Regions from separate parts of the Citrobacter sp. Marseille-Q6884 genome, predicted to be linked through region 1. Evidence: predicted binding sites of a transcription regulator. Region 1 holds the regulator's gene; each other region holds the start of a gene.
The links. The regulator PurR, encoded in region 1, represses purine synthesis genes. The targets are predictions, from matches to a motif close to CANGCAAACGTTTGCNTG.
Positions count from the first base shown of each region.

Region 2: purL (phosphoribosylformylglycinamidine synthase) is a predicted target of PurR. The motif match lies at 1,843-1,860, and genes of this name have one in related genera.
Region 3: tusA (sulfurtransferase TusA) is a predicted target of PurR. The motif match lies at 1,955-1,972, and genes of this name have one in related genera.
Region 4: carA (glutamine-hydrolyzing carbamoyl-phosphate synthase small subunit) is a predicted target of PurR. The motif match lies at 3,053-3,070, and genes of this name have one in related genera.

Region 1 covers NZ_CAMDRE010000002.1:1,497,324-1,501,580, forward strand. Annotated here, with positions in the region: gene N7268_RS22305 (C40 family peptidase) at 1-14, shown strand, start outside; gene sodB (superoxide dismutase [Fe]) at 141-722, shown strand; gene N7268_RS22315 (MFS transporter) at 766-1,935, opposite strand; gene cydH (cytochrome bd-I accessory subunit CydH) at 2,113-2,202, opposite strand; gene purR (HTH-type transcriptional repressor PurR) at 2,500-3,525, shown strand; gene punR (DNA-binding transcriptional activator PunR) at 3,531-4,257, opposite strand, start outside.
Region 2 covers NZ_CAMDRE010000002.1:162,931-167,187, forward strand. Annotated here, with positions in the region: gene tadA (tRNA adenosine(34) deaminase TadA) at 1-88, shown strand, start outside; gene mltF (membrane-bound lytic murein transglycosylase MltF) at 125-1,678, opposite strand; gene purL (phosphoribosylformylglycinamidine synthase) at 1,947-4,257, shown strand, end outside.
Region 3 covers NZ_CAMDRE010000001.1:878,991-883,247, forward strand. Annotated here, with positions in the region: gene zntA (Zn(II)/Cd(II)/Pb(II) translocating P-type ATPase ZntA) at 1-1,598, shown strand, start outside; gene tusA (sulfurtransferase TusA) at 1,650-1,895, opposite strand; gene N7268_RS04265 (7-cyano-7-deazaguanine/7-aminomethyl-7-deazaguanine transporter) at 2,064-2,729, shown strand; gene N7268_RS04270 (DcrB family lipoprotein) at 2,802-3,359, shown strand; gene N7268_RS04275 (MFS transporter) at 3,363-4,257, opposite strand, start outside.
Region 4 covers NZ_CAMDRE010000001.1:1,832,958-1,837,214, reverse strand. Annotated here, with positions in the region: gene carB (carbamoyl-phosphate synthase large subunit) at 1-1,794, opposite strand, end outside; gene carA (glutamine-hydrolyzing carbamoyl-phosphate synthase small subunit) at 1,813-2,961, opposite strand; gene dapB (4-hydroxy-tetrahydrodipicolinate reductase) at 3,420-4,241, opposite strand.

The DNA.
Region 1 (4,257 bases):
AAACAATTCGCTAAAAACTTACCCTACAGGAGATGCTGTAGGGTAAGTTCTTCTTTTGCATAACCTTTCAATTTGCTACCCTATCCTTACTCACAATGAGGCTATTGTGTGTACTCATATAAATAATAAGGAGAGAAGCAATGTCGTTCGAATTACCTGCATTACCGTATGCCAAAGATGCTCTGGTGCCGCACATTTCTGCTGAAACGCTGGAATACCACTATGGCAAACACCATCAAACCTACGTGACCAATCTGAACAATCTGATTAAAGGCACGGCGTTTGAAGGCAAATCACTGGAAGAGATCGTACGTAGCTCTGAAGGTGGTGTCTTTAATAACGCAGCTCAGGTATGGAACCACACGTTCTACTGGAACTGCCTGGCGCCAAACGCTGGCGGCGAACCGACCGGTAAACTGGCCGAAGCCATTGCAGCATCGTTTGGTAGCTTCGCGGATTTTAAAGCGCAATTCACCGATGCCGCTATCAAGAACTTCGGCTCTGGCTGGACCTGGCTGGTAAAAGGGGCTGATGGCAAACTGGCTATCGTTTCCACCTCTAACGCGGGTACGCCACTGACAACTGATGCGACGCCGCTGATGACCGTTGACGTATGGGAACACGCCTACTACATCGACTATCGCAATGCCCGTCCTGGCTACCTGGAACATTTCTGGGCGCTGGTTAACTGGGAATTTGTTGCGAAGAACTTCGCTGCGTAAATATGACAACGCAGAAGGGACTCCCTTCTGCGTTTTAGCGTGATTAGCTTGCGGCAGTACAGACTTCTTCGGGTTGTCTTCTCGCCGAAATAAAGACCAGCAATAAAGCCAGCCCTGCCACAATCGCCCCCATCACCGGAACAAAACTGTAGCCTAAGCCGCCAGAAATCACCGCACCGCCCGCGGCCGCACCCAGCGCATTCCCCAGATTAAATGCGCCAATATTGACTGATGAAGAGAGCCCTGGCGCTTCACTGGCAACGCGCATTACGCGCATCTGCAACGGCGGAACGACGGCAAACGTGGCCGCGCCCCACACCACCATACTGATGGCAGCGCCCAACTCGTTACGCGCCAGAAACGGAATCGCCAGCATAATAACCATCAGCAACAGCAAAAATCCTTTCAGCGTGCCATTCACCGAACGGTCCGCCAGTCGCCCACCCAGATAGTTACCGATGGAAAACCCGACGCCTATCAGCACCAGCATGCCGGTCACAAAGGCGGGGGTTGCATGGGTGATACTGTGCAACACCGGCGAAATGTAGGTATAGAGGGTGAACATCGCGCCGGCCCCCAGTACGGTGGTGAGAAGCGCGGATAACACTTGCGGGCGCAGTAATACGGCAAGTTCTTTGCGCACATCGGGCCGCTCTCCCGCCCCGCCTTTGGGGAGTGAGAAGAACAGACTGACCATCGCGATAACACCCAGACCGGCTGTCGCCATAAACGACATACGCCAGCCGATAGTTTCACCGAGCCAGGTCGCGGCAGGAACGCCGCCAATATTGGCAATGGTTAATCCCATAAACATGGTCGCGACTGCGCTGGCCTGCTTGTGCTTTGGCACAACACTTGCCGCCACAACGGAACCGAGCCCAAAAAACGCCCCATGGTTAAGACTGGTCAAGATACGCGACAACATAAGCGTGGTGTAGTCCGGCGATATTGCCGAAAGCACATTGCCCAGCGTAAAAATCGCCATCAGAAAAATGAGCGCATTGCGACGCGCACGATGCGAAAGCAGTAATGTCATCAGCGGCGCGCCAATCATCACCCCCACCGCGTAGGCGCTAATTAGCATCCCCGCCGCAGGAATGGAGACATCCACGCCCCTGGCGATGACGGGCAATAATCCCATAGGGGAAAATTCAGTCGTGCCAATACCAAACGCACCAATTGCCAGCGCCAATAAGGGATAATTTATTTTCATACATCGACTCCATAACGTCGAGCCGTGGCACGACACCCGATAAGAGTGCAAAAGCATGACATTGATCGCAAAAATAATAAAGTTAACAAAACTGCAAAAGACTTTTGCTTATTCGCAAACAATAGGAGGGAAAGACAAACAGGTGGGATGAGGGAGAGCGTTCTCCCTCGGGATAAATCAATGCAGTGCCGCGGTCAAACCACCCGCTACAATCAGACCCAGAACAATAATGGTGGTGACTAACGAAAATTTCAGATCGGTGCTCATCAAGTTTTCTCCTTTTTATTCCCACACAAAAAGTGATATTGCGCATTTTTGCACACTTGAACGCAAAAATCTCTCACGATTTATATTGATAACTGCTTTTAACTCTTCCCCTTTTCGTTAAGATCAGACAAAATTCGACGCTTACTTGATTAGCGTACCGGCCATTGACCCCTTTCTGACGTTCCGTGTCGTTTTCCCGGCGTGCCGCAACCCTGACGTTGTGGTCAGGGTGTTTAAAGGCAAACGTTTACCTGGAGTATTCTCAGGAGCTTAGGATATGGTCTGGAGTGAGATGTAATGGCAACAATTAAAGATGTAGCGAAGCGAGCAAACGTTTCCACTACAACCGTATCACACGTAATTAACAAGACGCGTTTTGTCGCGGAAGAAACCCGTAATGCTGTCTGGGCGGCGATTAAAGAGCTGCACTACTCCCCCAGCGCAGTAGCGCGCAGCCTGAAGGTGAATCACACCAAATCGATCGGCTTGCTGGCGACCAGTAGTGAAGCGGCCTACTTCGCTGAAATTATCGAAGCCGTCGAAAAAAATTGCTTCCAGAAAGGCTATACGCTGATTCTGGGCAACGCATGGAATAGCCTCGAAAAACAGCAGGCATATCTCTCCATGATGGCGCAAAAGCGCGTGGATGGCCTGCTGGTCATGTGCTCTGAGTACCCGGAGTCCCTGCTTTCCATGCTCGAAGAGTATCGCCATATTCCTATGGTCGTTATGGACTGGGGCGAGGCCAAAGCCGATTTTACCGATACCGTCATTGATAACGCCTTCGAAGGTGGTTATATGGCAGGTCGGTACCTGATTGAGCGCGGCCACCGTGAGATTGGCGTGATCCCTGGCCCGATGGAGCGCAACACCGGCGCGGGTCGTCTGGCTGGCTTTATGAAAGCCATGGAAGAAGCGCTGATTAAAGTGCCGGAAAACTGGATTGTCCAGGGCGATTTCGAGCCTGAATCAGGTTACCGCGCGATGCAGCAAATCCTCTCTCAGTCCCACCGTCCGACAGCGGTCTTTTGTGGCGGGGATATTATGGCCATGGGCGCGCTTTGCGCCGCTGACGAGATGGGTTTACGCGTTCCGCAGGATGTGTCGTTGATCGGTTACGATAACGTGCGCAACGCGCGCTTCTTCACGCCAGCATTGACCACCATTCATCAGCCAAAAGATTCACTCGGCGAAACGGCCTTTAACATGCTGTTAGACCGTATCGTGAATAAGCGCGAAGAGTCGCAGTCCATCGAGGTGCACCCGCGCCTGGTTGAACGTCGCTCCGTTGCTGACGGTCCGTTCCGCGATTATCGTCGTTAAGCGTACTATGCGGGAGTCTCTTCAGGCTCCCGCAACCACTCTTTATTCAGCGTTTCGCTATCCCCCAGATAATCCAACAGCCAGCTTAATGCCGGTGACATATCGTTTTGTTGCCAGGTCAGGCAACAGGCGGCATCAGGGAAGGGATTTTCAAGCTGTAACGCAACCCACTTGCCGCTATCGATCCACGGTTTCGCAAAATGCGTCGGCACCATACCCACACACAGCCCCGCCGATAAACAGGTCGCCGAAGATTCCCAGTCAGGCACCACAACGCGCTTTTGGTTATCAAGCAGCCAGGTGATTCGCTTCGGTAATGTGCGGGAGGTGTCTTCGCGCACCAACGACGGCCAGTTGCGCAACGTATCGTCACTGAGCGGTCCGGGAAGCGAGGCCAACGGATGATGACTTGCCACCACACAACTCCAGCTCAGCATTCCCATATCGCGAAACGTGTAACGTTCCCCCACCGGGATCGCCTGCGTGGCGCCGATAGCCAGTTCAACGCGACCATCAGAGAGTGCATCCCAGACGCCGTTAAACACCTCCTGGAACACCAGCAGTTCCACATCATCAAAGTGACGATAAAAATCCACAATCATTTGTCGGGTTCGTTCTGGCCGAACAATATTGTCTACCGCAATCGCCAACTGCCCTCGCCAGCCATTGGCGATTTGTTGACATTGCTGACGTGTGATCTGCATTTTTTTGATAACAGACCGACCCTCTTTT
Region 2 (4,257 bases), 1.3 Mb from region 1:
GCGGGATGAATGTGCTGCGCTGCTGAGTGATTTCTTCCGTATGCGTCGCCAGGAAATCAAAGCCCTGAAGAAATCTGCCAGTCTGTAAATCGTGGCATGACCGCCTGATGGTCATTCGGTAAAACTATTTCTCCTCCTCCTTCTTCTGCGCAGAAAAAAGCAGAGAAGGGGAGTGGGTCAGATAGTTCGCTGACGTCTGAGAGAGGAATTCAGAGAGCGGGAATTTCTCATGCCCTAAAAGCTCTGCCGGAGAAACCGCCGGGTAATCCTGCGCCAGTTGCTGTGTTTCTATCGCCTGTTTTTCTTTCTCTTGCAGATACCCTACCAGGCTTATCTGGTACTTACGAATATTTTCTACATAGGCGTAAGCTTCATGCCCACGGGCATAGCCATAGGTCAGTTTATTGTAATAGGGCTTTTGACTGAGCAGCGGCAGACGTTGCTTAACGTCGGCCCAGCTGTCCGGGTTGCCTTTGGTTTTTACCGTCAGCGCCCGCGCATCCAGCATATGTGCATATCCCATATTGTAGGCCGCCAGCGCAAACCAGATACGTTCTCCTTCCGGGACGGTATCCGGTACCTTGCTCATCATATCCTGCAGATAACGCGCGCCCCCGCTGATGCTCTGTTCTGCGTCCGTCCGGTCTGTCAGCCCCAGACTCTGGGCCGTATTTTTCGTTAACATCATCAGGCCGCGAACCCCGGTGGGGGAGGTTGCCTGCGCATCCCAGTGCGACTCCTGATAAGCGATCGCCGCGAGCAGTCGCCAGTCTATCTCTTGGGCATACTTTTCAAACAAAGGTTTGAGATCCGGCAATACGCTATCTACCGCGCGTAAAAAAGTGCGGGTATCGACATAATCAAAATCATCGCCATGCCCCAGATATTTCTCCTCCAGCCGCGCCAGCGAACCGTCTTCATTCATGGTGTTAAAGAAATCCAACAGGGCGGCGGACAAGGTATTGTCGTTATCCAGAGGACTAAACCAGGTCACAGGTTGCTCGTCGGAGACATCCAGCGCGACGGCCAGTTCAGGGTGTACGCGCTGGTACAGGCTGATAGCCACTGAATCGGCAATGGTGTAGTCCAGTTTACCGGCGACGACCTCATCAAGCAGTTCCGTCGTTCCCTTTTTGTCATCCACCTTCCAGCTGAGATCGGGATATTTTTTCTCTTTTAGCTGCTGGAGATCGTTTACCACAACGTGCCCGGGCGCGATGGTCAGCTGATTTTCATTCACAGTAGCAAGCGTGCGGGGACGATATTGCCCGACCCGGTACACCAGCTGTTGTGAAACAGAATAGTAGGTGGGGCCAGGCTGATAGTTTTTAACGCGTTCACTGTTGTAGACCAGACCCGCGGCTAAGAGATCCGCTTCACCGTTATCCAGGTCATCAAAAAGCTGACTGATGTTCTGGCGCACCGTGATTTTTAACTTCACACCTAAATAGTCAGCGAACTGTTGGGTCAGCTCATAATCCAGGCCAAACGTTTTGCCGTTGAGCGTGGAGTGCGTTAACGGTGAGTCTATGGTACTGACGCGCAACACTCCCCGCGCTTGGATCGCGGCGATACGATTGTCGGCTTTACCGAACCAGGGGATAGATGGCCAGAGGGCCGCTGCCAGCAGCAGCGTCAATATGCCGATGAACAGATAATTAATCTTTAATTTTTTCAATTAGTTAATTCTCTGAACCGTGCGTTGTCTCAGCCTGCTGTTGTCGTGATTAAGAAGTGAATTAGTCATTAATGTGCGGCATTTTGCTTAAACTTGCGTCAGTTGGCAACTCATTCAGAAATCAGACCGCATTTGATGACAACAGAAGGCCGTGATTTTATTTCGACGCAAACGGTTTCGTCTGTGCGTCAGATTCTTTATAATGACGCCCGTTTCCCCCCTTGCGCACACTTATAAGCGCCTCAGGCGCTTCGAAGACGAGAGACTTATGATGGAAATTCTGCGTGGTTCGCCTGCACTGTCTGCATTCCGTATTAACAAACTGCTGGCGCGTTTTCAGGCGGCCAATCTTCAGGTCCACAATATTTACGCTGAGTATGTCCATTTTGCTGACCTGAATGCCCCGTTAAACGAGGATGAGCATGCGCAACTTGCACGCCTGTTGAAATATGGTCCTGCGCTTCACAGCCATGCCCCTGAAGGAAAACTGTTACTGGTTACGCCTCGTCCGGGCACCATCTCCCCCTGGTCTTCTAAAGCGACTGACATTGCCCACAACTGCGGCTTGCAGCAAATTAGCCGCCTGGAGCGGGGTATCGCCTGGTATGTTGAAGCCTCGACGCTGACCGCTGAACAGTGGCAGGCGGTAGCCGCGCTTCTGCATGACCGCATGATGGAAACGGTCTTCTTTGACTTGAACGAAGCAGAAAAACTGTTTGTTCATCACCAGCCTGCACCGGTTGCCAGTGTGGATCTGCTCGGTGAAGGCCGTCAGGCGCTGATCGATGCCAACCTGCGTCTGGGCCTGGCACTGGCTGATGACGAAATCGACTACTTACAGGATGCGTTTACGAAACTGGGACGCAACCCGAACGATATCGAACTGTATATGTTCGCGCAGGCTAACTCTGAGCACTGCCGCCATAAGATTTTTAACGCCGATTGGGTTATCGACGGTAAAGAGCAGCCAAAGTCGCTGTTCAAAATGATTAAAAACACCTTCGAAACCACGCCGGATCACGTTCTGTCTGCGTATAAAGATAACGCCGCCGTCATGGAAGGTTCTGAGGTGGGTCGCTACTTTGCCGACCATCAGACGGGTCGCTACGATTTCCATCAGGAGCCTGCGCATATCCTGATGAAGGTAGAAACACACAACCACCCGACGGCGATTTCGCCGTGGCCGGGCGCGGCAACGGGCTCCGGCGGTGAAATTCGTGATGAAGGCGCAACCGGACGCGGCGCGAAGCCGAAAGCCGGGCTGGTGGGCTTCTCTGTTTCCAACCTGCGTATTCCAGGCTTTGAGCAACCGTGGGAAGAAGATTTCGGTAAACCTGACCGTATCGTTACCGCGCTGGATATCATGACCGAGGGCCCGTTGGGCGGCGCGGCGTTTAATAACGAATTTGGTCGCCCAGCGCTGACCGGCTACTTCCGTACTTACGAAGAGAAAGTGAACAGCCACAACGGCGAAGAGCTGCGCGGCTACCACAAACCTATCATGCTGGCGGGCGGGATCGGCAACATCCGCGCCGATCACGTGCAAAAAGGTGAGATCGTCGTCGGCGCGAAGCTGATCGTGCTGGGTGGTCCGGCGATGAATATCGGCCTTGGCGGTGGCGCAGCCTCTTCCATGGCGTCAGGCCAGTCTGATGCGGATCTCGATTTCGCTTCCGTTCAGCGCGACAACCCGGAAATGGAACGCCGTTGCCAGGAGGTTATCGACCGTTGCTGGCAGATGGGCGACGCGAACCCGATTCTGTTCATCCACGATGTGGGCGCAGGCGGTTTGTCCAACGCGATGCCGGAGCTGGTGAGCGATGGCGGGCGTGGCGGTAAGTTTGAACTGCGCGATATTCTCAGCGATGAACCGGGTATGAGCCCGCTGGAAATCTGGTGTAACGAATCTCAGGAACGCTACGTGCTGGCGGTTGCCGCTGATCAGCTCCCGCTGTTTGACGAGTTGTGTAAGCGTGAGCGAGCCCCGTATGCGGTGATTGGGGAAGCGACAGAAGAACAGCATCTGACCCTGAGCGATAGCCACTTTGACAACCAGCCGATCGACATGCCGCTGGACGTGCTGCTGGGCAAAACGCCGAAGATGACCCGCGACGTGCAGACGCTGAAAGCCAAAGGCGACGCGTTGGTGCGTGAGCAGATTACGCTGGCGGAAGCCGTTAACCGCGTTCTGCACTTGCCTGCGGTCGCAGAAAAAACGTTCCTCGTGACCATCGGCGACCGTACCGTCACCGGTATGGTATCGCGTGACCAGATGGTCGGTCCGTGGCAGATCCCGGTGGCGAACTGCGCGGTGACCACTGCCAGCCTTGATAGCTATTACGGCGAAGCGATGTCTATCGGTGAGCGCGCACCTGTTGCGCTGCTGGACTTCTCCGCCTCTGCACGCCTGGCGGTGGGCGAGGCGCTGACCAACATTGCCGCCACACAGATTGGCGACATCAAACGTATTAAATTGTCGGCAAACTGGATGGCGGCCGCGGGTCACCCTGGCGAAGATGCCGGGCTGTACGAAGCGGTAAAAGCGGTAGGGGAAGAATTGTGTCCTCAGCTTGGCCTGA
Region 3 (4,257 bases), on a different contig from region 1:
CAGAAGCCGCCATGGTGTTGTTGCTGTTCTTAATTGGCGAGCGTCTGGAGGGATGGGCTGCCAGCCGCGCCCGCAAAGGGGTCAGCGCGCTGATGGCGCTCAAGCCGGAAACCGCGATTCGTCTGCGCAATGGCGAGCGTGAAGAGGTTGCCATCAATACGCTACAGCCCGGTGACATCATTGAAGTTGCCGCTGGCGGACGCTTACCCGCCGACGCAAAACTGGTCTCCGGCTTTGCCAGCTTTGATGAAAGCGCCCTGACCGGGGAATCTATCCCGGTTGAACGCGCATTGGGCGAAAAAGTCCCGGCGGGCGCGACCAGCGTTGACCGCCTTGTGACACTCGAAGTCCTCTCCGAACCGGGCGCCAGCGCCATCGATCGTATTCTGAAGCTGATTGAAGAAGCCGAAGAGCGTCGGGCGCCGATTGAACGCTTTATTGACCGGTTCAGCCGGATTTACACCCCCGCCATTATGGCCGTTGCGCTGCTGGTCACCCTCGTGCCACCGCTGCTGTTTGCCGCGTCGTGGCAGGAGTGGATTTATAAAGGGCTGACGCTGCTGCTGATTGGTTGTCCGTGCGCACTGGTTATCTCAACGCCTGCAGCGATCACCTCCGGGCTGGCGGCGGCGGCACGTCGCGGCGCGCTCATCAAAGGCGGCGCGGCGCTGGAACAGTTGGGCAGAGTCACTCAGGTGGCGTTTGATAAAACCGGGACGCTGACGGTCGGTAAACCGCGCGTGACGGCGATCCATCCGGCAAGCGGGATCAGCGAGTCTGAACTGCTGGCGCTGGCGGCAGCGGTAGAACAAGGTGCCACGCACCCGTTGGCACAGGCCATTGTCCGCGAAGCACAGACGCGTGAGCTGACGATTCCGGTCGCGACAGAACAGCGCGCGCTGGTCGGTTCAGGGATAGAAGCACAGGTTAACGGCGAGCGCATACTGATTTGCGCGGCGGGCAAACAGCCTGCAGAAGCCTTTGCCGGGCAGATAAGTGAACTTGAAAGCGCGGGTCAAACCGTGGTGCTGGTGCTGCGTAACGATGCCGTACTTGGTGTCATTGCCCTCCAGGACACGCTGCGTGATGACGCCCGTACCGCCATCAGCGAGCTTCATCAGTTGGGTGTGAAAGGGGTGATCCTGACCGGCGATAACCCACGCGCCGCGGCAGCCATTGCCGCAGAACTGGGTCTGGAATTCAACGCAGGGCTGTTACCGGAAGATAAAGTTCGGGTGGTCACCAGCCTGAACCAACAGTCTCCGCTGGCCATGGTCGGCGACGGGATTAACGACGCCCCGGCGATGAAAGCGGCTACCATCGGCATCGCCATGGGCAGCGGTACCGACGTCGCGCTGGAAACCGCTGACGCGGCCCTGACCCACAACCGTCTACGCGGTCTGGTACAAATGATTTCGCTGGCGCGCGCCACCCACGCCAACATTCGTCAGAATATTGCGATCGCGCTGGGTTTAAAGGGCATTTTCCTGATTACCACGCTGCTCGGGATCACCGGTTTGTGGCTGGCCGTGCTGGCGGATACAGGTGCGACAGTGCTGGTGACGGCCAACGCGCTGCGCTTGTTGCGTAAAGGGTAACGTATTGTTGTTTGCCGGATGAAGCGCTTTGGCGGCGACATCCGGCATCGGTTACTGGCCTTTTCGCACCAGATAGCGGTACGGCAAAGAGTCGGTCTCTTTTGCCACCAGCTCATGTTCCATAAAAGTACAGAAGCCCGGAATATCGCGGGTTGTCGCCGGATCGTCCGCGACAATCAGCAGCGTTTCTCCGGCCTGCATGCCGCGCACGGTTTTACGCACCATCATGACGGGTTCCGGGCAGCGCAGTCCCTGGGCATCAAGGGTATGGTCAGGAGAAGTAAACAGATCGCTCATCATTGTCTCGTTCAATAAAAAACGGCGTTATTTTACGCTCTGTTGTCGTGTAAGCCAATCAGGTTAACGATTGCGTGAAAAACAACCATTGCAATGTGCTCTTAAAGCAGTATCATGCGACGGTTTTTTATTGGGTTCCCTCACCCCATCCAACAAAAAGGTCACAATATGACTCCGTTTACACAAACTCAGCGCGTAAAAGCGTTGTTCTGGCTTTCGCTATTTCATCTGCTGGTGATCACCTCCAGCAACTATCTGGTGCAGCTTCCAATCTCCATTTTTGGTTTCCATACCACGTGGGGCGCTTTTAGCTTTCCGTTTATTTTTCTGGCGACCGATCTGACCGTACGCATTTTTGGCGCACCGTTGGCGCGACGCATCATCTTTGCGGTGATGGTTCCTGCGCTGTTGATCTCGTATGTGGTTTCGTCGTTGTTCTATATGGGCTCCTGGCAGGGTTTCGGCGCGCTTATGCACTTTAATCTGTTTGTCGCCCGCATCGCCGCTGCCAGTTTTATGGCTTACGCGCTGGGACAAATTCTGGATGTGCATGTCTTTAACCGCCTGCGTCAAAACCGCCGTTGGTGGCTCGCGCCCACCGCCTCCACGCTGTTTGGCAATATCAGCGACACGCTGGCCTTCTTCTTCATCGCCTTCTGGCGTAGCCCGGATGCCTTTATGGCCGAGCACTGGATGGAAATCGCGCTTGTCGATTACTGCTTCAAAGTGCTGATCAGCATTATTTTCTTCCTGCCGATGTACGGCGTGTTGCTGAATATGTTGCTGAAAAGGCTGGCAGATAAATCTGAAATCTCTGCATTGCAGACGAGTTAAAGGTTCATTTTCCGAGTTGTGATAAGATGGACGAATGAGCCGTTATGGCCGTTTATCGAAAGGAAGAAGTCAATGCGCAATCTGGTTAAATATGTCGGTATTGGCCTGCTGGTTATGGGGCTTGCGGCCTGTGATAATAGCGATACAAAAGCGCCAGCAGAGGGTGCTGCCGCAGAAAGTAACGCAACCGGACAACCGGTCAACCTGCTGGACGGCAAGCTCAGTTTTTCCCTGCCAGCAGACATGACCGATCAGAGCGGCAAACTGGGCACTCAGGCCAACAACATGCACGTTTACTCTGACGCAACGGGCCAGAAAGCGGTGATTGTGATCGTGGGTGACAACACCAACGAAGACCTGGCTGTTCTGGCAAAACGTCTGGAAGATCAGCAGCGTAGCCGCGACCCGCAGTTGCAGGTCGTTACCAACAAGTCTATTGAACTGAAAGGTCACACCCTGCAGCAGTTAGACAGCATCATCTCAGCGAAAGGCCAGACCGCTTACTCTTCCGTAGTGTTGGGTAAAGTAGACAACCAGTTGCTGACCCTGCAGATCACTCTGCCTGCTGACGATCAGCAGAAAGCACAGACAACCGCAGAAAACATCATTAACACCCTGGTTATCCAGTAACGGTTAAGACGATGATACGGCCTCCGGTGACGCCATCGGGGGCCGTTTTTTTAACCGCCAGGTCAGCAGCAGCGCCACCGCCACCAGCCCGGCTGCCGCCAGATAGATAACCGGCACGCCCGCCCATGTCATGACCAGTCCCGCCAGCGGTCCGGTAACCCCCAGCGATAAATCCATAAACACCGTATACGTTGCCAGCGCAGCACCCTGATTTTGTTGCGGTACCGCTTTTACTGCCACCACGCCCAACGCAGGGAAAACCAGCGAGAACCCGGCGCCTGCCAGCAGAACGCCCACTTTCGCCATCCACGGCATGGATGCCAGCCCCACCAGCAACAACCCAACAATCTCAACGCTAAAGCAGATCATCGCCACATTTAAACCGCCCAGGCGATTGATGCCATTCGGGAATAGCAAGCGGGTACCGACGAACGTGCAACTGAAAAGCGTCAGGGCGAACGCCGCGCCATCCCAGCCTTTGGCATCATAAAACAGCGTAATAAAGGTGGCGATGACGCCAAAACCGGCGGAGGCAAGCGCCAGCGCCATGCCGTACAACCAGACGCGGCCAAGCACCGCGCGAAACGGCAGCGGTTTGCCCTTGCTGGCCTTCACCGTCGGGCGCGGTAACGCCAGCGCTATTGCCAGCAGCGCGACGCCCATGATGGTCAGCGCCAGCCCGTGTAAGCCGCCCCAGGCATAGCACAGCACGCCAAGCGGTGCGCCAATCGCCATCGCGCCATAAGTGACGATGCCATTCCATGAAATCACCCGCCCGATATGTATGGAGCCCACAACGCCCACACCCCACAACGTTGATCCTGTACCGGCAAAACTTTGCCCGATCCCCAGAATCACACGTCCCAGGCACAGCAACAGTAAGCTCGCCATCGGCCAG
Region 4 (4,257 bases), on a different contig from region 1:
CATGATGGTCTCAAAACCGTCTTCACGCAGCGCCAGTGACGCGTGTACGCAGCAGTAGTCGAATTCGATGCCCTGACCGATACGGTTAGGACCGCCACCGAGAACCATGATTTTGTCACGATCCTGCGTCGGGTTCGCTTCGCACTCTTCTTCATAAGTGGAGTACATGTAGGCCGTGTCGGTGGCGAACTCTGCCGCGCAGGTATCCACACGTTTGTAGACCGGGTGCAGGTTGTACTGGTCACGCAGTTTGCGGATTTCCGCTTCGCGCACGCCCGCCAGTTTAGCCAGACGCGCATCGGCAAAGCCTTTACGCTTAAGCTGGCGCAGGAAGTCAGCGTCGAGACCGTTAATCCCCACATCTGCCACTTTCTCTTCCAGACGAACCAGCTCTTCAATCTGCACCAGGAACCAGCGGTCAATGTTGGTCAGATTAAACACGCCGTCCACAGACAGGCCTGCACGGAAGGCGTCGGCGATGTACCAGATACGCTCAGCGCCTGCGTCTTTCAGCTCTCGACGAATTTTGGTCAGCGCTTCCGGGTCATCCAGGCTGACTTTCGGGTCGAAGCCCGTCGCTCCCACTTCCAGACCGCGCAGCGCTTTTTGCAAGGATTCCTGCTGGGTGCGGCCAATCGCCATCACTTCACCGACAGATTTCATCTGGGTGGTCAGACGGTCGTTCGCACCGGCGAATTTCTCGAAGTTAAAGCGCGGGATTTTGGTCACTACGTAGTCGATAGACGGTTCGAACGATGCCGGAGTACGTCCGCCGGTAATATCGTTCATCAGTTCATCGAGGGTGTAGCCCACGGCCAGTTTTGCCGCCACTTTGGCAATCGGGAAACCGGTCGCTTTCGACGCCAGCGCCGAAGAGCGGGAAACACGCGGGTTCATTTCGATGACAATCAGGCGACCGTTTTTCGGGTTAACCGCAAACTGGACGTTAGAACCGCCGGTTTCGACGCCGATTTCACGCAGTACGGCCATCGAGGCGTTACGCATGATTTGGTATTCTTTGTCGGTCAGCGTTTGCGCTGGTGCGACAGTGATGGAGTCACCGGTGTGGATACCCATCGCATCAAAGTTTTCGATAGAGCAGACGATGATGCAGTTGTCGTTTTTATCACGTACCACTTCCATCTCGTACTCTTTCCAGCCAATCAGCGACTCATCAATCAGCAGCTCGTTGGTTGGGGAGAGATCCAGACCGCGCTCGCAGATTTCTTCGAATTCTTCGCGGTTATAAGCGATACCACCACCGGTGCCGCCCATGGTAAAGGACGGACGGATGATGCACGGGAAGCCAACGTCAGCGGCAACCGCCAGCGCTTCTTCCATGGTGTGTGCGATGCCAGAACGCGCGGTATCGAGACCAATTTTCTTCATCGCGATATCGAAGCGACGGCGGTCTTCTGCTTTATCAATCGCATCCGCCGTGGCGCCAATCATGGTAACGCCAAACTCTTCCAGCACGCCCTGACGTTCCAGTTCCAACGCGCAGTTCAGCGCCGTCTGTCCGCCCATGGTCGGCAGCACCGCATCCGGGCGCTCTTTTTCAATGATTTTACGTACGACTTCCCAGTGAATCGGCTCGATGTAGGTCGCATCGGCCATTTCCGGGTCGGTCATAATGGTGGCCGGGTTGGAGTTCACCAGGATAACGCGGTAACCCTCTTCACGCAGGGCTTTACACGCCTGCGCACCGGAATAGTCAAACTCACACGCCTGGCCGATAACAATCGGACCCGCGCCCAGAATCAGGATACTTTTTATGTCTGTACGTTTTGGCATGGCTCTATTAACTCCTGATTATTTCGCGGACTGACGGTAAAGCTCAATTAACTCGATAAAGTGGTCGAACAGCGGCGCAGCATCATGCGGCCCCGGGCTGGCTTCAGGGTGGCCCTGGAAGCTAAACGCCGGTTTGTCGGTGCGGTGGATCCCCTGAAGGGTGCCATCGAACAGCGATTTATGCGTAACACGCAGGTTAGCAGGCATGGAGGCTTCATCGACCGCAAAACCGTGGTTCTGCGCGGTAATCATCACGGTGTTGTTATCAATATCTTTCACCGGATGGTTGCCGCCGTGATGGCCGAACTTCATTTTGATGGTCTTCGCACCACTTGCCAGCGCCAGTAACTGATGGCCGAGGCAGATGCCAAATACCGGAATATCGGTTTCGAGGAATTTCTGAATCGCGGCAATCGCATAATCACACGGCGCCGGGTCACCAGGACCGTTAGACAGGAAGATGCCATCCGGATTCATCTTCAGGACGTCTTCTGCGGAGGTTTGTGCAGGCACGACCGTCAGGCGGCAGCCGCGGTCCACCAGCATACGCAGAATGTTGCGTTTGGCGCCAAAATCGTAAGCCACGACGTGGAACGGAAGTTCATCTGCTGATTTCGCTTCCGGCAGATCGCCTGCCAGCGTCCAGCTCCCCTGCGTCCAGTGATAAGGCTCTGCAGTGGTCACTTCTTTCGCCAGATCCATGCCGTTCAGGCCCGGGAAGGACTTCGCCTTTTCCAGCGCCAGTGCCGCATCCAGGTTATCCCCTGCGATGATGCAGCCATTTTGTGCACCCTTTTCACGCAGCAGACGCGTCAGCTTACGGGTATCGATATCGGCAATCGCCACGATGTTATGGCGCTTCAGGTAAGAAGAGAGGTCTTCGGTATCACGGAAGTTGCTGGCAATCAGCGGCAGGTCGCGGATGACCAGACCTTGCGCGTGTACCTGGGAAGATTCTGCATCGGCTTCATTGGTGCCGACATTGCCGATATGAGGATAAGTAAGAGTGACGATTTGGCGGGAATAGGAAGGATCAGTGAGGATTTCTTGATAACCGGTCATTGAAGTATTGAAAACGACTTCCCCAACCGCCGAACCTGTTGCCCCTATGGCCCGACCGTGAAACTGGGTTCCGTCTTCCAGAACCAATAGCGCTGACTTAATCAAAACACCCTCCAGAGAATATTCACTCACTTTATTTGCATATTAATTCATTTTGACATTCTGAATCAATGCAAATTTGCTTACCTATGGATTTCTGGCAAACGGCGGCATTCTAGAGATAGCCCGGACAAAAGTCTACCCGAAAGGGGAATTTTTATTATTATTTTACGCCACTGGGACAAATCATACGATTTAACAGGCAAAAAGATCAGCTAAGTTGGGTTGGAAAACGCTTGCGGAACAGAATGAGTGTAAAAAAGAATGAGAGCACACAAAAAAGTGGACCATTTGGTCAAAATTTACAATGAAGCAACAAAAACAGATGACTAAACTTATAAAAACAAGCCACTCATATTAATAATGATGATTTAAACGAAAAAATAAAAGGGCAATAAAATATTGCCCTATGTAATCAAGTAATTATGATTACCATAACCACATCACGAAGGGTAAATTAATCGTTATAAACTGCCTAAATCAAGCACATCTCGCATATCAAAAAGACCATTTAACTTAGATTTCAACCAAATTGCCGATCTCACTGCGCCATTGGCAAACGTCATACGACTGGATGCTTTATGTGTAATCTCGATACGCTCACCGATATCAGCGAACATTGCGGTATGTTCCCCTACGATATCGCCCGCACGTACTGTGGCAAAGCCGATAGAACCTGGCACACGCTCACCGGTATAGCCTTCACGGCTATAGACAGCGCATGTTTTGAGATCTTTACCCAGCGCCCCGGCAATCGCTTCTCCCATAGCCAGCGCGGTGCCTGACGGCGCATCCACTTTATGACGATGGTGAGCTTCAATAATCTCAATGTCGGTGTAATCCCCCATCACTTTCGCCGCTTTCTCGAGTAACTTCAGCATGACGTTAACGCCCACGCTAAAGTTTGCGGCAAAGACAATGCCAATATCCTGCGCCGCATCGTGAATAGCCTGTTTGCCCGCCTCATCAAAGCCGGTCGTCCCGATGACCATCCCTTTGCCATGCTGACGACAAAACGCCAGATGCGTCAACGTGCCTTCCGGGCGGGTAAAATCGATAAAAACATCGAAGTCATCTTTGATGGCCTCAAGACTGCTCTGCACGGTAACGCCCGTTTTACCGGCGCCCGCTAATTCACCGGCATCGCTTCCCAACAAGGAAGATCCTTCGCGCTCCAGCGCCGCACCAAGCTGTACGCCATCCATGCCGAGAGTGGCCTGAATCAACTGACGCCCCATGCGTCCTCCGGCTCCCGCGATGGCAACGCGGATTTGTGCATCATGCATAGCTATTCTCTTTTGT